DNA from 3 places in the Cryocola sp. 340MFSha3.1 genome. Region 2 is predicted to be linked to each of the others. Evidence: predicted binding sites of a transcription regulator. Region 2 holds the regulator's gene; each other region holds the start of a gene.
The links. The regulator HrcA, encoded in region 2, represses chaperone genes, less so after heat shock. The targets are predictions, from matches to a motif close to TTNGCACTCGNNNNNNNCGAGTGCNAA.

Region 1 (7,704 bases), on a different contig from region 2:
GCCGAAGCCGCGCTCGCGCAGCTCCGTGGCGACGGTCGCGCCGGCCAGGCCGGCCCCGGCGATGACGACGGTGGGTTCAGACATGCTCTCAGCATCCACTCTTCACACTGCGGGCGCCAGACCTGCGCACCTAGGGCGCACCGACGGCTCACAGGTAAGACCCAGCCGACGCGCAGATACTGTCTCCATGAACGCAGGACCCCGCATTCTCATCGTCGACGACGAGCCGAACATCCGCGACCTCCTCACCACCAGTCTCCGTTTCGCCGGGTTCGCCGTCCGTGCAGTCGGGAACGGCGCGCAGGCGATCTCCGCGGTCCTCGAAGAGGAGCCCGACCTCATCATCCTCGACGTCATGCTGCCGGACATGAACGGTTTCGGCGTCACCAAGCGCCTCCGCGGCGCGGGTTACACCGCGCCCATCCTGTTCCTCACGGCGAAGGACGACACCGAGGACAAGATCACCGGCCTTACGGTCGGCGGCGACGACTACGTCACCAAGCCGTTCAGCCTCGACGAGATCGTCGCCCGCATCAAGGCCATCCTGCGCCGCACGATGCAGGCCGACGAAGACGCGGTCATCCGTGCGGGCGAGCTGACGATGGACCAGGACACGCACGAGGTCTTCGTCGGCGACACCCCCATCGAGCTCAGCCCCACCGAGTTCAAGCTGCTGCGCTACCTCATGCTGAACCCGAACCGCGTGCTCTCGAAGGCGCAGATCCTCGACCACGTCTGGGAGTACGACTTCAACGGCGATGCCGGCATCGTGGAGTCGTACATCTCGTACCTGCGCCGCAAGGTGGATGCGCACTCCAGCGAGCCGCTCATCCAGACCAAGCGCGGGTTCGGCTACATGCTGAAGGCCGCGAAAGCCTGAGGTGCGCACCGGGCGCACACATGCCCGACTCAGCATCCCCTGCATAGACTGACGGCCTGATGCACTCACGTCTGCTCGACCGCTGGAACGCGATCTCCCTGCGCACGAAGATCACGGGCGTGACCGTGCTCATGCTGACGCTCGGGCTGCTCGTGACCGGTATCGGCACGATGTCGATGCTGAAGCCGGTGCTCCTCGACCAGCTGGATGCGCAGCTCTCCGCCGCCTCGGGGGCGTCGTACCTGAACACGTACCTCGGCACGGCGTCGTCGGACGACGACCAGATCGCGACCGACTCGAGCCCGTCGGACTACTTCGCGGCGCTGTACGACTCCAGCGGCAAGCTGGTGAAGAGCAACTGGTCGAACATCCCGTACGCGCACCGGCCGGCGATCCCCTCCACCCTGACCCTCCCCGAGGCGAAGAGCATGAACGGCGGCTTCACGCTGCCGAGCAACGACGGCCGCACGACGTACCGCGCCCTCGCGACAACGCAGACGTTCGCCGGCAGCGGTGAGCTGGCCACCGCGATCGTCGCGACGACCACATCGCAGATCGACACGGTGATGGCGAGCTTCCTCGCGATCTTCCTCGGCTTCGGAGTGATCGTGATCGTGGTCGGGGCCGGGCTCACGCGGATGCTGGTCACGACGACGTTCTCGCCGCTGCGCGAGGTGGAGCAGACGGCCGCCGCCATCGCCGACGGAGACTTCAGCCAGCGCCTCGGCGGGGCGACTCCCAATACGGAGGTCGGACGCCTCAACCGCTCCCTCAACACCATGCTGAACCGCATCGACCGCGCGTTCAGCGACCGCGCGCGCACGATCGATCAGATGCGTCGCTTCGTCGGCGACGCCTCCCACGAGCTCCGCACCCCGCTGGTCTCGGTGCGCGGCTACGCCGAGCTGTACCGGATGGGTGCGCTGCAGACGCCCGAGGACGTCGCGCAGGCCATGGATCGCATCGAGAAGGAGGCGATCCGCATGGGCATCCTCGTAGAGGACCTCCTCGAGCTCGCCCGGCTCGATGAGACCAAACCGCTCGACCTGCGCCGCGTCGACCTCGTCAAGATCGCGCAGGACGCGGCGATGGATGCGATGGCCGGCTCCCCAGGACGCGTCGTCACGGTCCTCACGCCCGAGCCGCTTCCGCCCGCGGACGACGACGCCGCGGAGCCCGGGCTCGACACCGTCCCGATGACCATCCCCGACACCGACGCGCGCGCCGCGAACGCCACGGGCCCGATCGCCTTCGCGGGATCGGCGCTCGCCCGCCTGCGCCGCGGCCGCAACCGCCGCGCGACGACCGGCCCGCTGCCCATCACGACGGCCGAGAAGGTGGTGCTCACGCAGCCCGCCCCATCGGAGCCCGCGATCGTCATGGCGGAGGAGAACAAGCTCCGCCAGGTCGTCACCAACCTGATGGGCAACGCCCTGCGCTACACGCCGGAGGGCAGCCCGATCGAGATCGCGGTGCAGATCGACCATCGCACCGAGCGCGGCATCATCGAGGTCCGCGACCACGGCGAGGGAATCCCGCCGCAGATCCGCGAGAAGATCTTCCAGCGCTTCTGGCGCGCCGACACGTCGCGCGCCCGCGAGACCGGCGGAAGCGGCCTCGGCCTCGCCATCGTCTCCTCCATCGTCGCCGCCCACAACGGCACGGTCGACGTGGTCGACACCGAGGGCGGGGGCGCGACCTTCCGCGTCTCGCTGCCGCTCGCCGGCTCCCCCGCCTCCCCGAGTCCGCTCGCCCCGTAAGCGCTCCCCCGCCGCGTCGCGTTCGCAGCGGAACGCCGCGTCGGAGCGCCGGAAACGGAGGGGATCCGGCCCACTGGCGCGCCGGTCCGCCTCCGTTCGTGGCGAATCGCCGCGGGCCGCGCACGATTCTCCTCCGTTTGCGCGGGGTGCAGTCAGCCGCACGTGAAAGGCCCGGGCACGCGAAGAGGGCGCCTCCCCGATGGGGAGACGCCCTCTGCGTGGTGCGGGGACTTAGAAGTCCATGCCTGCGCCCGGGTCGCCGACCGGAGCCGGGTTCTTCTCGGGCTTGTCGGCGACGACGGCCTCGGTGGTGAGGAACAGGCCCGCGATGGACGCCGCGTTCTGCAGCGCCGAACGGGTGACCTTCACCGGGTCGTTGATGCCGGAGGCCAGCATGTCGACGTACTCGCCGGTCGCGGCGTTGAGGCCGTGGCCGACCGGGAGGTTGCGGACCTTCTCGACGACGACGCCGGCCTCGAGGCCCGCGTTGATCGCGATCTGCTTCAGCGGAGCCTCGATGGCGACCTTGACGATGTTGGCGCCGGTCGCCTCGTCACCGGTGAGCTCCAGCTTCTCGAAGGCGGTCTTGCCGGCCTGGATGAGGGCGACGCCACCACCGGCGACGATGCCCTCCTCGACGGCGGCCTTCGCGTTGCGCACGGCGTCCTCGATACGGTGCTTGCGCTCCTTGAGCTCGACCTCGGTGGCCGCGCCCGCCTTGATGACGGCGACGCCACCGGCGAGCTTGGCGAGGCGCTCCTGCAGCTTCTCGCGGTCGTAGTCCGAGTCGGTCGACTCGATCTCGTTGCGGATCTGCTGCACGCGGCCGGCGATGACCTCCGGGTCGCCCGCACCCTCGACGATCGTGGTCTCGTCCTTGGTGATGACGACCTTGCGGGCCTGGCCGAGCAGGTCGAGGGTGACGTTCTCGAGCTTGAGACCGACCTCCTCGGAGATGACCTGGCCGCCGGTGAGGATCGCGATGTCCTGCAGCATGGCCTTGCGGCGGTCGCCGAAGCCCGGAGCCTTGACGGCGACGGACTTGAAGATGCCGCGGATCTTGTTGACGATCAGGGTCGCCAGGGCCTCGCCGTCGACGTCCTCAGCGATGATGAGGAGCGGCTTGTTGGCCTGGATCACCTTGTCAACGATCGGCAGGAGGTCCTTGATGTTGCTGATCTTCTGGTTGGCGATGAGGATGTACGGGTCCTCGAACACCGCCTCCTGGCGGTCCTGGTCGGTCACGAAGTACTGCGACAGGAAGCCCTTGTCGAAGCGCATGCCCTCGGTGAGCTCGAGCTCGGTGCCGAAGGTGTTCGACTCCTCGACGGTGACGACGCCCTCCTTGCCGACCTTGTCGATCGCCTCGGCGATGATCTCGCCGATGGTGGTGTCGCCGGCGGAGATGGACGCGGTGGCCGCGATCTCCTCCTTGGTCTCGACCTCCTTGGCGGAGGCGACGAGCTCCTCGGTGACCGCCGCGACGGCCTTCTCGATGCCGCGCTTCAGGGTGATCGGGTCAGCGCCGGCCGCGACGTTCCGCAGGCCCTCCTTGACCAGGGCCTGAGCGAGGACGGTCGCGGTGGTGGTTCCGTCACCGGCGACGTCGTCGGTCTTCTTGGCGACCTCCTTGACGAGCTCCGCGCCGATCTTCTCGTACGGGTCGTCGAGCTCGATCTCCTTCGCGATGGAGACGCCGTCGTTGGTGATCGTCGGGGCGCCCCACTTCTTCTCGAGGACGACGTTACGACCGCGCGGGCCCAGGGTCACCTTGACCGTGTCGGCCAGGGTGTTCAGGCCGCGCTCGAGGCCGCGGCGGGCGTCCTCGTTGAAAGCAATGATCTTTGCCATGTGTTTCTCGTCCCTCCCGGACGTGTGCGAAAGATTCCGTCTATTAGCACTCGATCAGATGGAGTGCTAAAGCGATTCTGGCACTCGCCGCGGTGGAGTGCAAGATCACTCCGCGACCGGCGAACACCGGGAGCAACGGCGAAGCGCCGCCCCCGATGGGGACGGCGCTCCGCAGATTCGTTGGTTCGCTGTGCTCAGGCCAGCCGCACCGACTCGGCCTGCGGGCCCTTCTGCCCGGTGCCGACCTCGAAAACGACCTGCTGGCCCTCTTCGAGGACCTTGTATCCGTTCATGTCAATCGCGGAGTAATGAACGAAAACGTCCTGTCCCCCTCCATCGACGGTGATGAAGCCGTAGCCCTTCTCAGCGTTGAACCACTTCACGGTCCCGTTCGCCATGCATTACTCCCATTGCTGTGTCGCTCGCGCGATCCGTCGCCGCACGTTGACTCCCGATCCTAATGCTTTCAATAGGCGGCGACGCCAGAGATTTCGTGAATCGATTCCGAAATGAGGCGAAAGTTAAACACGCGCGAAACAAAGGGATCGGGCGGTCGTGGAGCCGGGATCAGCCCGTGAAGTTCGCGCCGATCACGACGGTGATGTCCGCGCCGGTGTCGTCAAAGGCATTGCTCTGCTGGATGGTCGCGCCCGGCAGCGACTGCACGACCCCGAGGGCGGCGGCCTGGTTGGCGGGATTGCCGTAGTAGACGATGGTCGTCGCCAGGTCGTTGCGGTCGGCGTTCGCGAGCGCGCTGACCGTCCAGCCCGCGGCCTTCAGCTTGTCGCCGACGGTCTGCGCCAGGCCTTCCGTCGACGTGCCGTTCAGCACGTTGACCTGCAGCGCGGGGTTCACGGTCGGGACGATCGTCGGGGTCGGGGTGGGCGTCGGCGTCTGCGAACGGGATGCCGAGGCCGACGGCCCGTGGAACGAGATGTTGCCGTTGATGACGGAGAGACCGAAGATGCCGGCGCCGACCAGCACGATCGTGGCGAGCGCCGCCCATCCCACCGCCATCCATGCGCGGCCCCGCGGGCGCGGCGCCCGGTGCGCGCCGACGCGCTTCAGGTCGTCGGGGATCTCGTCGAACCTGTCGCGGGGGTACTTCTCAGCCATCGGGGGATGCGGTCCTCGGGGTCAGTCGCCGGACGGGAGGGTCCGTGCGTGTCGTGCGGCCAGCCTCGCCTCGCGCAGCCGCAGCAGCCTCTTGACGAGCATGGGGTCGTGGCGGAGAGCGGCCGGGCGGTCGATCAGCGCACCGAGCAACTGATAGTACCGAGCCGCCGAGAGACCGAACTCCTCGCGGATGGCCTGCTCCTTGGCTCCGGCGTGACGCCACCACTGGCGTTCGAACGCGAGGATCGCGGCATCCCGATCGCTCAGCTGGTCCGTGTCCGAGGGCTCGCGGTCGGCGGCAGGCCGTTCGTCGGCTGACCGGGTCACGCGCACCGCCTTCCCTCGTCACGGACGCCGGACGGTGCCGGACATGCCGGTCGCGCCCCGCGCTCGCGCATCATCCTAGGGCGCAGGCCCTGTGTGTTCCCCGTTTCCTCCCGGCACGTCGCGGGACGAAACGGGAACAGCCGTCGCGGCGTCGCCGTTTAGTCTGGTGACGACGAAAGGGAGAGGCATGGCAACGAACGAGACGGCCCAGGACGGATACACGGTCTCCAAGAGCGAGAACGAGTGGCGTGAGGAGCTCAGCCCGGAGCAGTACGCGGTGCTTCGCGAGGCCGGGACGGAGCGCCCGTGGACCGGTGAGCTGCTCGACGAGAGCCGCTCCGGCCTCTACACCTGTGCGGCGTGCGGAGCGGAGCTGTTCAAGTCGGGCACCAAGTTCGACTCGGGATGCGGTTGGCCGAGCTTCTACGAGTCCGTCCGCCCGGAGGCCGTGCAGCTGATCGAGGACACGAGCCTCGGCATGGTCCGCACCGAGGTGCGCTGCGCCTCCTGCGGTTCGCACCTCGGGCACGTCTTCCCCGACGGCTTCGGCACGCCGACCGGCGACCGCTACTGCATGAACTCGCTGTCGCTGAACTTCACGCCGGAGTCCTGATGACGACAGGCGCGACGGCCGCGGGCTCCGCCGGCGACCTCGCCGAGCGCGTCGCCGCGCGCCGGTCGTACTCGCGGGTGACGCCGGACGCGCCGACCCACGAGGAGCTGCTGCCCCTGGTGGCGGCGGCCGGCCGGGTCGCCGACCACAGCGCGCTGCACCCGTGGCGTCTGATCGAGCTCCGCGGCGACGCGCGGCTGCGGCTCGGCCAGGCGTTCGTGCGGGATGCGAAGGCGACCGGATCGGAGGCGGAGAAGCTCGCATCCAAGCCGCTGCGCTCCTCTCTCTTGATCGCGATCGTGTCCGTGCGGACGAAGAGCGAGAAGGTTCCCGGCTGGGAGCAGGATGCGGTGGCGTCGGGAGTGGCCCACATCCTGAGCCTGCTGCTCCACGACGCGGGCTGGGGCGTGATGTGGCGGACCGGCCACCACACCCGGTCGAAGGCGGTGCACAGGATGCACGGACTGAAGAAGAACGAGCGGCTGCTCGGCTGGCTGTACGTGGGTGGCATCCCCGCGGACAGCAAGGAGGGGTACCGCCGGTCGCTCGACCCCGAGCGCTTCCTGACGGCGCTGGACTAGGCGGACTGCCGTCGCCATCGCCAGCGGATGCTGGCGATGGCGACCGCGACGATCGCGAGCAGCGTGCCGCCGATCGTCGAGAACGCGAGGGTGTGGCCTGCGGTCGGCAGGAGCAGGTCGAGCAGGAGGGCGGAGGCCAGCTGGCCCGCAACCGTCGCCAGACCGAGCAGCAGCACCCCGGTGATCCGCACGAGGAACGCGGTCACCCCGATGAAGATGCAGCCGATCGCCCCGCCGATGTAGAGCCAGGGTTCCGTCGGCAGGCGTGCGGGGAGTCCGGCCAGCGCCCAGTGTCCGAGCATGAGCACCAGCAGAACCGACGTGCCGACGGCGAAGTTGATGAACGTGGCCGTCAGCGCGCTCTCGGCGACGACGCGGACCTGGCCGTTGACGGCCTGCTGCCAGCCGGTGCCGAGACCCGCGATGAAGGGGAGCACCATCATCCACACCGGGGCGCTGCCCCCGAACTGCGCCGACACCGCCCAGGTGACCGCGACGAGGGCGAGCAGTGCTCCGACGAGTCGTGCGGCCGTCAGCGGGCGGCGGCCGCCCGGGCCGAGACCGACGCGGTCGAGC
Region 2 (7,704 bases):
GTCGACTCGTTGTTGATCTCGATGCTCACTGCGGCCCTATCGTCGCTTCGGGAGGTGGTCGCGCGGTCCGCCGGAGCGGCGCTCGGCGCGGTTGGCGAACTCCGCCGCCTGCTCGCGCTCGTAGTGCCGCGCCTGCTGACGCGCGTCGTATTCGGTGTACGCGTCGACGATGCGCCCGACCAGGCTGTGGCGCACCACGTCTTCGCTCGTCAGCCGCGCGAAGTGGATGTCGTCGATGTCGTTGAGCACCCGTGTCACGAGCCGCAGCCCGCTGGCCGAGTTCGGCAGGTCGATCTGCGTGATGTCGCCCGTGACGACCATCTTCGAGTTGAAGCCGAGACGGGTCAGGAACATCTTCATCTGCTCGGGCGTGGTGTTCTGCGCCTCGTCGAGCACGATGAAGGAGTCGTTGAGGGTGCGGCCGCGCATGTAGGCGAGCGGGGCGACCTCGATGGTGCCTGCGGCCAGCAGCTTCGGGACGAGCTCCGGATCCATCATCTCGTTGAGCGCGTCGTACAGCGGGCGCAGGTACGGGTCGATCTTGTCGGTCAGCGTGCCGGGCAGGTAGCCGAGCCGCTCGCCCGCCTCGACGGCCGGCCGCGTCAGGATGATCCGGTTGACCTCCTTGCGCTGCAGCGCCTGGACGGCCTTCGCCATCGCGAGGTACGTCTTGCCGGTTCCGGCGGGGCCGATCCCGAAGACGATCGTGTTGTGGTCGATCGCGTCGACGTACTGGCTCTGGCCGAGCGTCTTCGGGCGGATGCTCTTGCCGCGCGCGGTCAGGATGGCCTGGCCGAGCACGTCGGACGGGCTCAGGTTGAGGTCAGTGCCGAGCATCCGGGCGGAGCTCGTCACCTCGGCAGGCGACAGGTCTTGCCCGTTGCGCACCATCTGGAGCAGCTCCTCCACGAGCCGTTGCGCCTCGGCCACCTGGCCGGCGTCGCCGCTCAGGGCGATCTCGTTGCCGCGCACGTGGACGCTGACGAGCGGATACTGCCGTTCCAGCGTGGTGAGCAGGCGATCCTGGGGTCCGAGAAGACGGACCATCTGCACGCCGTCGACGCTCAGGCGCACCTCGGCGCCGTCGCCCGGAGTCGCTCCGGAGGCGGTGGATTCGCTAGAGGGCAAGGCTTCCTTCCTCGAGGCCCGGGCCGTCACCCGGCGCGCTCAGTACGTGTGCGTGGACGTGGAACACGGTCTGACCCGCGCGCTCGCCCGTGTTGAAGACAAGACGGAAATCGCCGTCGCCGAACTCGTCGGCGAGCCGCTTCGCCGTCGCGACCAGTTCGGCCAGCAGCTCGGGGTCGCCGGCCGCCAGCTCGGCGACGTCTCGGTACTGCTCCGTCTTGGGCACGACGAGGAGGTGCACGGGGGCCTTCGGGGCGATGTCGCGGAACGCGATCAGGCGCTCCGAGTCGTACACCACGTCGGCCGGGATCTCGCCCGCGATGATGCGGGAGAAGATCGAACGCTCCGTCTCTGCCATACCCCTATCCTATTCGCCCCCTCCGACGCTCGGCCGAGTCCGTCCCCTTGGCCGTCCGCCCGCCGTCGAGTCCGCAAACTTTGCACACGGAACCCCCTCAGAGCGTGCAAAGTTTGCGGACTCGACGGTGGGGGTGAGTGCGAGGGGTAGGGTCACCAGCGGTGGAGAGACGCGTTGAGGACGGCGAGGGCTGCGGGGCCGGCGGTCGAGGTGCGGAGCACCGTGGAGCCCAGGCGCACGAGTTCGGCGCCCGCGTCGCGGAAGGCGGCCAGCTCTTGCGGCGCGATCCCGCCCTCCGGACCGACGACGAGCACCAGGTCACGGCCGTCCGGCTCGACGGCGGTCAGGGGCTCCGTCGCGTCCGGCTCGAGGACGAGCACCCGCGCCGACGCCGCCAGCGCAGCGATCTGCTTCGTCGTCGCCAGCTCGCCGACCTCGGGCGTCCAGGCCCGGATGGACTGTTTGGCTGCCTCCCGCACGATCGTCGCCCAGCGCTCCCGGCCCTTCGCGACTTTGGTGCCCTCCCAGCGCGAGACCGAACGGGATGCGGCCCACGGCACCACCGCATCCACACCGAGCTCGGTAGCGGCCTGGATCGCGAGCTCATCCCTGTCGCCCTTGGCGAGCGCCTGCACCAGCGTGATCGTCGGGGTCTCGCGCTCGACGCGCGAGACCGACTCGACGTCGATCGTCAGCTCGGTGTTCGTCGAGACGAGCACCTCGCCCGACGCGACGAGCCCGCGTCCGTTGCCGATGAGCACCGACTCCCCCGGTCGCGTGCGGTTCACGGTCGCGGCGTGCTTCGCTTCGGCGCCGGTCAGCGACAGCCGGGAGCCGACCTCGACGTCGTCGAGGTCCTCACGCAGGTAGAGGGACGCCATGACCCGCTAGAGGTTCAGGAACCGGTCGCGCAGCTTCGCGAACAGCCCCTGCTGGAACCGGGCCAGCGACGGCTCCGGACCCTTGTGGGCCGCGGCGAACTTCTTGATCAGGTCCTTCTCCTTGTGGTCGAGCTTCGTCGGAGTGACCACCTGGATGCCGACCCGGAGGTCGCCGCGGCCGGTGCCGCGGAGGTGCGTGATCCCGCGGTCCTTCACCGTGATGATGTCGGCGGACTGCGTGCCGGGCTTGAGCTCGAGCCGGATGTCGCCGTCGAGCGCCTTCACCGTCGCGGTCGTTCCGAGGATCGCATCCGTCATCGACAGCTCCAGCGTGCAGAGCAGGTCGTCGCCGTCGCGGCTGAAGACGTCGTGGTGCTTGACCTTGATCTCGAGGTAGAGGTCGCCGTTGGGGCCGCCGGCCGGGCCGGCCTCGCCGCTGCCCGGCATCTGCAGGCGCAGGCCCGTGTCGACGCCCGCGGGGATGTCGACCGGGACGGTCCGACGCGCGCGCACCCGACCCTGCCCCTGGCAGGTGACGCACGGCGTCGCGATGACGGTGCCGTAGCCGCGGCAGGTGCCGCAGGGGCTCGACGTCATCACGTTGCCGAGCAGCGACCGGACGGAGCGCTGGATGCTGCCGGTGCCGTGGCAGATGTCGCACGTCACCGGCTGCGTGCCCGGCTGGCAGCACGAGCCGTTGCAGGTCTCGCAGACCACGGCCGTGTCGACCTCCAGGTCGCGGTGGGTGCCGAAAATGACCTCGTCGAGGTCGACCTCGACGCGCAACAGGGCGTCCTGTCCGCGCTCCCGGCGGGACCGCGGACCGCGGCTCGCACCGCCGCCTCCGCCGAAGAACGTCTCGAAGATGTCGCTGAAGCCGGCGAAGTCGGCTCCGCCCGCGCCTCCGCCGAAGCCGCCGGAGCCGCCCAGGTCGTACTGCTGCCGTTGCTGCGGGTCGCTGAGCACGTCGTACGCGTGCGTGACGAGCTTGAAGCGCTCCTGCGCCTCGGCGCTGGGATTCACGTCCGGGTGGAGCTCGCGCGCCAGTCGGCGGTACGCCTTCTTGATCTCATCGGGGCTGGCGTCGCGCTCGACGCCGAGGACTTCGTAGTGGTCGGCCACGTGGGGCTGTTCCTTCTTCTTTCGTCGCGTGTGGTGATCGCCGGATGCTGGTGCGGCCTACTGGTCGCCGAGCAGCCGGGAGAGGTAGCGGGCGACCGCGCGGACGGCGGCCATGTTGCCCGAGTAGTCCATGCGGAGCGGTCCGAGGAGCCCGACGCGGGCCACATCCGATCCCGCCGCACTGTAACCGCTGGAGAGCACGGATGCTTCCGTCAGCCCGAAACCGGCGTTCTCGCGGCCGATGCTGACGGCGACGCCGTGCTGGTCGGTGGCCATCTCGTCGAACAGCCGGAGCAGGACGACCTGCTCCTCGATCGCTTCGAGGACCGGGGTGATGGTTCCGGGGAAGTCGAGCTCGGTGCGCACCAGGTTCGCCGCGCCTGCCATGACCAGCTTCTCCTGCCGATTGGCCGCGATCTGGTCGAGGAGTGCGCTCGCCACGGGCTCCACCAGGGCGCGCGTGCGCTCCGTGAGGGCATCGGGCAGTTCGCGCAGCCGCGTGGCGGCCTCCGCCAGGGTCAGCCCCGCCGCCGCGCCGTTGATCGCGCCGCGGATCTCGGCCACATCCTCATCGCTCAGATCGGCCGGGAGCTCGATCACGCGCTGCTCGACGGCGCCGGAATCGGTGATGAGCACGCTCAGCAGGCGGTGCGACGCGAGCGCGACCAGCTCGATGTGCCGGATGCGGGAGCGCGCGACCGACGGATACTGCACCAGCGCGACCTGATTGGTCAGCTGGGAGAGCAGCCGGACGGTCCGCGAGAGTACATCGTCGAGGTCGACCGACTGGCCGAGGAACGTCTCGATCGCGGTGCGCTGGGCCGAGGTGAGCGGACGCATCTCTGCCAGGTGATCGACGAACAGCCGGTAGCCCTTGTCGGTGGGGACGCGCCCGGAGGACGTGTGCGGGGCCGCGATCAGCTCCTCTTCCTCCAGCAGCGCCATGTCGTTGCGGATCGTCGCGGCGGACACACCGAAGGAGTGGCGCTCGACGATGCTCTTCGAACCGACCGGCTCGCGCGACGCCACGTAGTCCTGGACGATGACGCGCAACACTTCGAGGCTGCGTTCCGAGACCATCTCCGCCTCCCGTCGACCGTTTAGCACTCGCTCTTCCTGAGTGCCAATCCTACCGCGTCGAAACGCGGCGCGGATGATTGCTGCCTGTGACACGGCCGCAGTACCGTATGCTCACCGGTTCGACGCACCGTCGCAGCCGATCACGAAAGGGTTCCGCCGAATGACCGACCCGAACCAGCCGACCGACCCTGCGGGTGGGGTCCCCCCGCAGCAGCCCGGCGGCGTTCCGCCCCAGCAGCCCTACTCCAACGTCCCTCCCCAGCAGCCGTACGGCCAGCCCGCCGGGCAGCAGCCGTACGCCGCCGCACCCGCCGCCCCGCTCGACGCCGCGCAGGACAAGCAGTGGGCCGCATTCGCTCACCTCGGCGGCATCCTCTGGATCCTCCCGTCGCTGATCATCTGGCTCGTGTTCAAGGACCGCGGCCGCCTCACCAACCAGGAGGCCAAGGAGGCCCTCAACTGGCAGATCACGTGGATCATCGCCTGGGTGGCCTCGCAGATCATCGGCGTGATCATCGGCAGCTTCACCTACGGGATCGGCTACCTGCTGTTCGGCCTGCTCATCCCGTGGGCGCTGTACATCATCAACCTGGTGTTCTCGATCCTCGGCTTCGTCCGCGTGAACAGCGGAGGCACGTACCGGTACCCGGTGAACTTCCGCTTCATCAAGTAGCTCCAGCCGGGCGGCATTCGGTCCCCAGCCGGGCGTCGGCGCGTTCAGGCTCTTTTCAGCCTGCGCCCCCGCGCCCTAGGCTGGGGGCCGAACACGTCCATCCCCAGCTCTTGAGGAGAACCGCGCCATGTCCGCGACACCCCCGCCGCCGCCACCCCAGCAGCCTTACGGAGGCGGCGCGCAGCAGCTCAGCCCCGCCGACGAGAAGCTCTGGGCGACGCTCGTCCAGATCGGCGGCATCCTGTTCAACTGGATCCCGGCGCTCATCGGCTACCTGGTGCTGAAGGACCGCGGGCCGTTCGTCCGCGCCCACACCGCGACCGCCCTGAACTTCCAGATCACCATCTTCATCGCGTACGTCGTCGGCGGACTGCTCTCGATCGTCTTCATCGGGATCTTCGTCATCCTCGCCGCGTGGGTGCTCAACATCGTGTTCAGCATCATCGCAGCTGTGAAGGCCAACCAGGGCGAGTACTACACGTACCCGATCGCCATCCGGTTCGTCAGCTAGACGCGACGCACCTCTCAGGCGGCCTCGTCCGCCAGCAGCCGCCGCACCACCGCGTCGGCCAGGAGCCGCCCCCGCAGGGTCAGAACGATCGATCCGCGGAGGGCGGCTCTTCCGTCCACCAGACCGTCGGCGATCAGACCGGGCACCTCGTGCCGGCCCGCCTCTCCCAGTTCGGCCGTGCGCAGCCCGTCGCGGATGCGCGAGAGCAGCAGCACCCGCTCCACCCGCCGGGTCTCGGCGTCGAGTGTCTCCCGGCCCGCTGCGGGCGACTCCCCCGCCAGCACGCGCTGTGCGTAGGCCGCGGGGTGCTTCACGTTCCACCAGCGGACGCCGCCGACGTGGCTGTGCGCCCCGGGTCCGACCCCCCACCAGTCGTGGCCGAGCCAGTAGGCGAGATTGTGGCGGGACCGGTGGGATGCGCCGGTCGCCCAGTTGCTGACCTCGTACCACTCGTAGCCGGCGTCGGAGAGGCGCGTGTCCGCCAGCTCGTACATGTCGGCTTCGAGGTCGTCGTCGGGCTCCGGCACCTGCCCGGAGCGGATCTGTCGTGCCAGCTTGGTGCCCTGCTCGACGATCAGCGCGTAGGCGGACAGGTGGTCCGGCTCGCAGGCGAGGGCGGTGTCGAGGCTGCGCGACCAGTCGTCGAGCGACTCCCCCGGCGTCCCATAGATCAGGTCGAGACTGACCTGCAGGCCGGCTTCACGCGCCCAGCCGACCACCAGCGGGATGCGAGCAGGGTCGTGCGTACGCTCCAGCGTCTCCAGCACGTGTGGGACGGCGGACTGCATCCCGAACGACACCCGGGTGAACCCGGCGTCGGCGAGTCGCTGCAGGTCGTCCGCATCCACGGAGTCCGGATTCGCCTCGGTGGTGACCTCGGCGCCGTCGGCCAGACCCCACGCGTCGCGCACGGCGCCGAGCATCGCGGCGAGGTCGCCGGGCGGAAGCAGTGTCGGCGTCCCGCCGCCGAAGAACACCGTCGACACCGTGCGGTCGGGCACGCCGCTCGCGCGCAGGGCATCGGCGGCGAATCCGACCTCACGCACGGCATGACCCGCGTAGTCCGACTGCGAGACTCCGCGGAGCTCGGTCGCCGTGTACGTGTTGAAGTCGCAGTAGCCGCAGCGCACCCGGCAGAACGGCACGTGAAGGTAGACGCCGAAGTCGCGTTCGTGCGCGCCGTCGGCGGCGCTCGCGGGCAGCAGGCCGTCGGCCGGCGCGGGGTCGCCGATGGGGAGGACGCTCGGCATCAGGCAGACCGGACGGGGTGGAGCGCGCGCAGGTACTTCGCCGTGTAGCGGCGCTGGACCATCGCCAGCACCGGCGCGACCAGACGGTAGAACGCGTTGGAGGGCCGCGACAGGGCGCGCAGCACGAACCAGACCGTGCCGTCGTCGCGCTGCTCGACCAAGAACAGCTCCTCGCCGCTCTCGGGATGCCCGTGAAGAGTCCCGTAGGCGAACCCGCGCCGGTGCGGCTCGTCGACGACGTAGACGACGCGGATCGGTGCGGACACGCGGAACGGGCCGAACGGGATCTTGAGCACAGCGGTCATGCCGTTGCGGACGAACGGGGTGCCGTCGTCGGCGAACACGTCCTCCTCCGGACGGTTCTCGCGCATGCGGACGGGCGTGCCGTCCGGACCGAACTCGACGCCCTCGTACTGCACGCCGGTTCCCTCGCGCACATCCGTCACCTGGATCCCGCTGCCCTTCTGCACGCCCCACGCCATGAGCGCGGTCGCCGCGGTCTCGAACCGCTCGTCCCCGCTGCCCAGCCGGATGCTACGCTCCAGCGGCTTGTAGCCCTTCGGCGGGTAGTACAGCAGATCGGCCGCCTGGGTGCCGCCGACCGCCCCGTACGTGACGGGTTGGTCGGTGAACGTCGAGCGGCGCATATATTCATCATCCGCCATGTCGAGCGGGTTCGCGAAACGGGGGTTCGCCAGCCG
Region 3 (7,704 bases), on a different contig from region 2:
CACCGGAACGGTCCCTTGCCCTCGGCGAAGAGCGGACGGATGTACGCGGGCACGAACCCGGGGAAGCCGAACGCGCGGTCGTAGCCGCCCAGCTGGGCCTCCGTGCGGATCGAGTTGCCGTAGTCGAAGACCTCGGAGCCGGCGTCCTGGAAGCCGACCATCGCCTCCACCTGGGCGGCCATCGACCGTCGGGCGTCGTCGGTGAAGCGCTCGGGGTCTGCGGCTGCGCGGTCGTGCCACTCCTCGACGGTGTAGCCGGCGGGCAGGTAGCTCAGCGGGTCGTGCGCGCTGGTCTGGTCGGTGACGATGTCGATCGGGACGCCGCGGCGGAGCAGTTCGGGGAAGACCTCCGCCGCGTTCCCCACCACGCCGACGGAAAGGGCGCGGCGCTCGTCCTTGGCCGCCAGCGCCTGCGCGACCGCGTCGTCGAGGTCGTCCGCCAGCACGTCGAGGTAGCCGTGGTCGACGCGGCGCTGCACGCGGGTGCGGTCAACATCCACGATGAGCACCGCCCCGCCGTTCATGGTGACCGCGAGCGGCTGCGCTCCGCCCATGCCGCCGCATCCACCGGTCAGCGTGAGGGTGCCGGCGAGAGTTCCGTCGAACCTCTTCCGCGCGACCGCGCCGAACGTCTCGTACGTGCCCTGGAGGATGCCCTGCGAGCCGATGTAGATCCACGAACCGGCGGTCATCTGGCCGTACATGGTGAGACCAAGCGCCTCCAGCCGGCGGAACTCGGGCCACGTCGCCCAGTCGCCGACGAGATTGGAGTTGGCGATCAGCACCCGGGGAGCCCACTCGTGCGTTCGGAAGACGCCGACCGGCTTGCCGGACTGCACGAGCAGCGTCTCGTCGGCCTCGAGGTCGCGGAGGGTGCGGACGATCGCGTCGAACGCCTCCCAGCTGCGGGCCGCGCGGCCGGTGCCGCCGTAGACGACCAGGTCGTCCGGGCGTTCGGCGACCTCCGGGTCGAGGTTGTTCATCAGCATCCGCAGCGGGGCCTCGGTCTGCCAGCTCTTGGCGCTGAGCTCGGTGCCTCGCGCCGCGCGCACCGGTCGGGCTCCATCCATGGTTCTCGTTCCTTTCGTTACCCCGTCGAGTCCGCGAAGGCTGACGGTTTCGACGCTGATTTCGTGCAGTTTGTGCGTACTCGACGGTGGGGGTCAGGGGAGGTGGGCGGCGGCGCGGAGGGCGCCGGAGGTCACGAGGACGTAGGCGGCCTCGATCTCGGGGGAGAGGTGGCGGTCGGGGCCCGGGCCCGGGACGACCCTCCGCAGTGTCGCGATGACGGCTCCCGTGGCGGGGCCCGGCTGCAGCGGGGCGCGCAGGTCGGCTCCCCGGGCGGCGGTCATGACCTCGATCGCGATCACGCGGGCGAGCCCGTCGATGGCGCGGCGTAGCTTGCGGGCGGCCGCCCATCCCATCGACACGTGGTCCTCCTGCATGGCCGACGAGGGGATGCTGTCCACCGACGCCGGCGCGGCCAGCCGCTTCAGCTCGGAGACGATCCCGGCGGCCGTGTACTGGGCGATCATCAGACCGGAGTCGACGCCGACTTCATGGGCGAGGAATGGCGGCAGCCCCTGGTTGCGCGCAGGGTCGAGGAAGCGGTCGGTGCGGCGCTCCGACATGCTGGCGACGTCGGCGACGGCGATCGCGAGGAAGTCGAGCACGTACGCGACCGGCGCTCCGTGGAAGTTGCCGTTCGACTCCACCCGCCCGTCGAGGGTGAGCACCGGGTTGTCCACGGCCGAGGCCAACTCGCGCTCGGCCACCAGCTCCGCGTGCGCGACGGTGTCGCGTGCGGCGCCGTGCACCTGCGGAGAGCACCGGAGCGAGTAGGCGTCCTGCACCCGGGTGCACTCCGGTCCCTTGTGACTCGCGACGATCGGCGAGCCGGCGAGCAGGGCGCGCAGGTTCGTCGCCGAGACCGCCTGGCCGGCCTGCGGCCGCAGCCGCTGCAGGTCGTCGGCGAACACCGCGTCGGTGCCGAGCAGCGCCTCGACGCTCATCGCGGCGGCGATGTCGGCGTCGGTCAGCAAGCCGTGGAGGTCGTGGATGGCGAGCGCGAGCATCCCGAGCATCCCGTCGGTGCCGTTGATGAGCGCGAGTCCCTCCTTCTCGGCGAGGACCACGGGCTCGATTCCCGCAGCGGCGAGGGCGTCGGCCGCGTCGACCGGTTCGCCGTCGACCCGCACGCGGCCCTCGCCCATCGCCGCCAGGGCGCAGTGGGCGAGCGGCGCGAGGTCGCCGGAGCACCCGAGCGAGCCGTACTCGTGGACGACCGGCGTGATCCCCGCATTGAGGAGGGCGGCGTAGGTCTCGACGGTATGGGGTCGCGCACCCGTGCGCGCGGTCATCAGCGTGGACAGGCGCAGCAGCATGAGGGCACGGACGACCTCGCGCTCGACCTCGGGACCGGATCCGGCCGCGTGCGAGCGCACGAGGCTCGCCTGCAGCTGCGCTCGGCGATCGGCGGGGATGAATGTCGTGGCGAGTGCGCCGAAGCCGGTCGAGATGCCGTAGTGCGGCTCGGTGTCGTCGGCGAGGGCGTCGACGATCGCGCGGGAGGCGGCGACTCCGGCGAGGGCGTCGGGGTCGAGTTCGACGCGGGCGTCGTGGCGCGCGACGGCGACCACGTCGTCGATGGTGAGCGGTCCGGCACCGACGGTGACGGCGGTCTGGGTCTGGAGCATGGTCCGATCCTCGCGCCGCGCGGTCGTGAGCGCTCCGGCTGTAGGCTGCTCGGTGTCCGGGATCCCAGACACGGGCGCGGCTACCGGCGAGGGAGGTGGATGCGGTGAGCAAGGTCCCCGCGGCGGAGAACACCCTCCGCGTCCTCGCCTACCTCGGAGCCCAGCGCGGCCCGGCCCCGGCTGCCGCCATCGCCTCTGCCCTCGGCTTGCCCCGCTCGACCGTCTACCACCTGCTCGCCGTGCTCACCGAGCACGGTTTCGTGCTGCACTTCCCCGAGGCGCGCCGATACGGCTTGGGCGTCGCCGCCTACGAGCTGTCGAGCGCCTTCTCGCGTCAGCAGCCGCTGAGCCGGCTCGGCCGGCCGATCGTGGCGGCGCTGGTGGATGCGATCGGCGAGTCCGGGCACGTCGCCGTACTCCATGGTCGTGATGTCGTCTACATCGTGGAGGAGCGCGCGCCCCGGCGGCCGCGACTGGTAACGGATGTGGGGGTGCGTCTTCCGGCTCACCTGACGGCGAGCGGACGCGCGCTTCTCGCGACCCTGCCGCGCGAGCAGCTCCGCGCGCTCTATCCGGATTCCGGCGCGTTCGAGGACCGCACGGGCTCCGGCCCGCACTCCTACGCCGAGCTGCGCCGAGTCGTGACGGAGGCCCGCGAGCGCGGCTACGCCACCGAGGACGGCGACGTCACCCCGGGCTTCGCCTCCGTCGCGGTGTCGGTGCGCGACCATGCGGGCTGGCCCGCCGCGGGCATCGCGGTCACCTTCCCGCGCGATAACGTTGCGCCGGAGGGGTGGGATGCGCTCGCCGCCCGGGTGCGCGAAGCCGCGGCCGAGCTGTCCCGGCGCATCCGCGGGAGCTGACGCCGGCCGGCGCGGCGGCTAGCGTGTGGGAACGGCGAGCGACTTGGCGTAGCAGACCGACCACGGATCGTCGGCGTACGCCCCGAAGTTCGGGATGCGCACGTAGCCCGAGCGCTCGTACAGTGCGATCGCCGCGTGCTGCAGCGGACCTGTCTCCAGTCGCACCTCGACGATGCCTGCTCCTTCAGCGGCGGACTCGATCGCGCCGAGCAGACGGCGGGCGAGGCCCTGACCGCGGGCGTCCTCGTGCACGAACATGCGCTTGAGCTCGGCGCGGGGGAGGGCGTCGCTCCGCGAGCCGTCCGCGCCCTCGGAACCGTCGGCCACCAGGGCGGCGATGCCCAGCGCACGCCCGTCGACCCGTGCGACGAACACGGTGACGCCCGGGCGCTCGAGTTCGGACACATCCAGCAGGTAGCAGCTCTCGGCCGGGTACAGCGCGAAAGCGAACTCGTCGCTCAAGCGCAGCAGCTCCTCGACCTCCGGCTGCCGGGCCGGTTCGGGGCGGATCTCGATCGGCATGCGTCGATGCTAGCCGCGGCGTGTGTCGCCGGTGTTTCCGGGACCTCCTCGAGGCGCACACGGAAGCGGGCCGACGGCTTCCCGCCGCCGGCCCGCCCCACCGCGTGAACCCGGGCGTCAGGCCCGGCTCGGGGTCCGGTTCTCGGCGCTGACCATCCAGGCGTACTGCTCGAGCCGCTCGATGATCGCGTGCAGCAGGTCCGCAGAGGTCGGGTCCTCCTCATCCACGTCGTCGTGCACGTCGCGCATGGTGCGGACGACCGCCTCGAGGCGCTCGGTGATCAGGTCGACCGTCTCGGTGGTGTCGACCTCGCCGTTGGGGAACTCGGGCAGGCTGGTCTGCTCGGCGACGGTCGCGCTGCGGCCGTCGGGGGTCGCGTGGAGGGCGCGGAGGCGCTCTGCGACGTCGTCGCTGAACTCGCGGGCGGCCTCGACGATCTCGTCGAGCTGGAGGTGGAGGTCGCGGAAGTTGCGTCCGACGACGTTCCAGTGCGCCTGCTTGCCCTGCAGGTGCAGCTCGATCAGGTCGACGTGCACGCGCTGGAGGTTCTGCGCCAGTTCGGCGGAGGCGACGAAGCCGTGCTCGGCGTGCTCGCGGCGGGTCGGGGCGACGCCGACGGCGGCCGTACGACGTACGGAGGCGGTCTTCGGCGCGGTCTTCTTGGCGGTGCTCTTGGTGCTCGTCTTGGTCTGGCTTGCGGCCACGATGGGTCCCTTCCGTTCGATGGACGACGCTGACGGTAGGCCGTCGCCGACGGTTCGGGAAGCGGGTTGACGTGGTCGCAATCCCCTTGGCACTCTCCGGGTGCGAGTGCTAAAATCTGTGGTCGAAAAGAGAGTGCAAAGGGCCTCTCATCAGGTGATCCAGAAGAAAGGGGTACATCCAATGGCCATGTCGTTCGATCCTTTCTCCCAGCTGGACCGGATCGCGCAGAGCATCTTCGACACCAGCCGCCAGCCGCGCATCATGCCGGTGGACCTGTTCCGAGAGGGTGAGCGCTACATCCTGAACGCCGACCTCCCCGGCGCCGATCCCGCGTCGGTCGACGTCGACGTCGACGGGCACCTGCTCACCATCCGGGCGGTCCGCAGTGCGGCCGACCGCGACGGCGCCCGCTGGCTCGCCCAGGAGCGCCCGTACGGCGCGTACATGCGTCAGTTCACGATCGGCGACGACGTCGATCCCGACGGCATCACCGCGTCGTACGACAACGGTGTGCTCAGCGTCATCATCCCGGTGGCCGAGCGGGCGAAGCCGCGGAAGATCGCGGTGGAGTCGTCGGGCTCCAGCGAGACGAAGGCGGTGTCGGCCGGCTGATCGAGCCGGTCTCAGCGCACGAGCCGAGGGCGCGTCGTCACTGGGCGGCGCGCCCTCGCGCCACCCACTCCAAGCGACGCAGCGTCTCCGCGTTGCGCACGTGCAGCATGCTGTCCGCCAGCACGTCCGGGATGCGGGTCACCGGACCGGAGTACGGAAACTCCTCCATCCGCACGACGCAGCCGCCTGCGCGGGGCTTCACGTCGATGATCACCCGCTCGGAGCCGAACGGCCGTGTCTTCGCCTCGAGCACCATCCGGCGCGGCGGGTCCCACTCGTCGATGCGCGTCTCGTCGTTCAGGACGAGCGGCCAGACGCCGATGGAGTGATGGAGACGGGATCCGACGGCCGGGTACCGGCTGTCGGCGGCGCGCAGTCGCGAGGCGCCGACGACCCAGGTCGGATAGACCCAGGGGTCGGCGAGGACGGCGAAGACCTGCTCGGGCGTGCAGGCCATACGGCGGACGTTGACAGACATGTTCACTGCTCCGGAAGCTCGTGAGGATGGACGGGGTCGGGCAGCGCGGCGACGGGCCGGGCGATCGTCTGGTCGGGACCCGGCGCCAGGTCCGGCATCCGGGTGAAGCCGAACTCGTGGCGGAGGGCGCTGCGTGCGGCGTAGTACCCGCCGAGTCCGTGCACGCCCGGCCCGGGCGCCGCGGACGACGACGCCAGGTAGAGTCCGTGGCCGGGCATGCGCCACGGGTCGGTGGAGAGGACGGGGCGGGCCACCAGCTGACCGAAGTCCGGCGCGCCCGCCGAAATGTCCCCGCCGATGTAGTTCGGATCGTGCTGCTCCATCTGCACCGCGTTCTTGGTCGCCGTCCCGATGATGAGGTCGCGGAAGCCGGGGGCGAACTCCTCGATGCGCCGGATGATCGCCTCTGTCTGATCCTCCGTCGAACCGCGCGGGACGTGCGTGTACGTCCACAGGACGTGCTTGCCCGCCGGCGCCCGCGTCCCGTCGAACAGGGAGGGCTGCGAGACCAGGACGTACGGTGCGTCGCTGTGCCGCCCGGCGGCGACCGCGTTCTCGGCGCGAGCCGCCTCGGCGCGCGATCCACCCAGGTGCACGGTTGCGGTCTCGTACAGGTCCGGATTCGTCCACGGCACCGGGCCGGAGAGCGCGAAGTCGGCCTTGAACACGCCGTTGCCGTCGCGGAACCGGGAGATGCGCCGCAGGTAACCGCTGGGCAACCGGTCCTCGGCCAGCTGCGCGGCGTGCTTCACGTGCGTATCGAAGACGACGATCCGCGAGTCGGGGAGCTCGGCGAGAGACTCGACGGGCGTGTCGGTGACGACCTCGCCGCCGTGAGCGACGATGTCGGCGACCATCGCATCCGCGATCGCCTGGCTGCCGCCGACCGGGATGGGCCAGCCGCGTGCGTGCGCGTAGGTCGCCAGCGTCATTCCGGCGGCTGCTCCTGCGACGCTCGGCAGGGGGACGGTCGTGTGGGCGAAGACGCCGGAGAGCAGAGCGCCCGGCGCCTCGGTCCGGAACGGCAGGTCCCACCACGGGCCGCCCTGAGCGATGGCGGTCAGCCCGAACCGTGCGGCGACGAGGGGATGCCGTGGCACCTGCAGCAGCTGCGAACCGGTGAACTGGGCCACGGCGTCCGCGTGTTCGACCAGCGGGCCGAGCAGGGCGCGCCAGGCGGGGCCGTCGACGCCCAGCGCATCCACCGTGCGGTCGAGGTCGAGGTACGCCATCGCTACCCGGCCCCCAGGAAGCGGATTGCCGTATGACGCGGTCGGCACGACGAACGGCACGCGCTTCTCCAGACCGAATCTGCGGAAGAAGCCGGATGCGAAAGCCAGCGGATGGACGGCCGAGCAGACGTCGTGCCGGAAGCCGGGGAGGGTGAGCTCCTCGGTCCGCAGGCCGCCGCCCACCGTCGCGTTGCGCTCGTACACCCGCACCGACAGACCGGCGCGCGCGAGCGTGACGGCGGCGGAGAGACCGTTCGGGCCCGACCCGATCACGACGGCGTCGAGCTTGCCCGCTGCAGGCCGGTTCCCCGGGGGCGTGTTCGCGGAGGGAGCGCTCATACCTCCCTGTATACCCCGCACCTCGGCGCACACGGAGAGGGATCAGCAGTCCGTTCCCAGCATCCATGCACTATCGTGGGGAGGTCGGCTCTTGACACTGCGCGATCTGCGCGGATGGGTTTGTCAGTCAAGTGGGCCGGTTCCGTACCCGATCGGCGGTATGGATCACACAATCGTGAACGGCCCCGGACACAGTTCGCCCGGGAATCATTCGGTGCGCTGCGGCGTGCCGCCGAGCACTCGACATGAACCCAGG

Region 1: a site for HrcA is predicted at 4,535-4,561, ahead of groL (chaperonin GroEL). Genes of this name have one in related genera too.
Region 3: a site for HrcA is predicted at 4,873-4,899, ahead of H284_RS0113450 (Hsp20/alpha crystallin family protein). Genes of this name have one in related genera too.

What each region holds. Positions count from the first base shown of each region.
Region 1 covers NZ_KB911088.1:1,078,730-1,086,433, reverse strand. Annotated here, with positions in the region: gene H284_RS0116350 (NAD(P)/FAD-dependent oxidoreductase) at 1-84, opposite strand, end outside; gene H284_RS0116345 (response regulator transcription factor) at 188-880, shown strand; gene H284_RS0116340 (sensor histidine kinase) at 940-2,640, shown strand; gene groL (chaperonin GroEL) at 2,872-4,491, opposite strand; gene H284_RS0116330 (cold-shock protein) at 4,686-4,889, opposite strand; gene H284_RS0116325 (LytR C-terminal domain-containing protein) at 5,059-5,607, opposite strand; gene H284_RS0116320 (DUF3263 domain-containing protein) at 5,629-5,940, opposite strand; gene msrB (peptide-methionine (R)-S-oxide reductase MsrB) at 6,122-6,547, shown strand; gene H284_RS0116310 (nitroreductase family protein) at 6,547-7,128, shown strand; gene H284_RS0116305 (DMT family transporter) at 7,125-7,704, opposite strand, start outside.
Region 2 covers NZ_KB911087.1:186,429-194,132, forward strand. Annotated here, with positions in the region: gene ybeY (rRNA maturation RNase YbeY) at 1-29, opposite strand, end outside; gene H284_RS0100945 (PhoH family protein) at 37-1,128, opposite strand; gene H284_RS0100950 (histidine triad nucleotide-binding protein) at 1,118-1,486, opposite strand; gene H284_RS0100955 (16S rRNA (uracil(1498)-N(3))-methyltransferase) at 1,639-2,367, opposite strand; gene dnaJ (molecular chaperone DnaJ) at 2,374-3,489, opposite strand; gene hrcA (heat-inducible transcriptional repressor HrcA) at 3,547-4,569, opposite strand; gene H284_RS0100970 (DUF4870 domain-containing protein) at 4,730-5,242, shown strand; gene H284_RS0100975 (DUF4870 domain-containing protein) at 5,370-5,753, shown strand; gene hemW (radical SAM family heme chaperone HemW) at 5,768-7,003, opposite strand; gene H284_RS0100985 (DUF1990 domain-containing protein) at 7,003-7,668, opposite strand.
Region 3 covers NZ_KB911088.1:503,088-510,791, forward strand. Annotated here, with positions in the region: gene hutU (urocanate hydratase) at 1-1,070, opposite strand, end outside; gene hutH (histidine ammonia-lyase) at 1,164-2,696, opposite strand; gene H284_RS0113435 (IclR family transcriptional regulator) at 2,801-3,559, shown strand; gene H284_RS0113440 (GNAT family N-acetyltransferase) at 3,578-4,081, opposite strand; gene H284_RS0113445 (Dps family protein) at 4,199-4,786, opposite strand; gene H284_RS0113450 (Hsp20/alpha crystallin family protein) at 4,968-5,399, shown strand; gene H284_RS0113455 (SRPBCC family protein) at 5,437-5,883, opposite strand; gene H284_RS0113460 (phytoene desaturase family protein) at 5,880-7,448, opposite strand.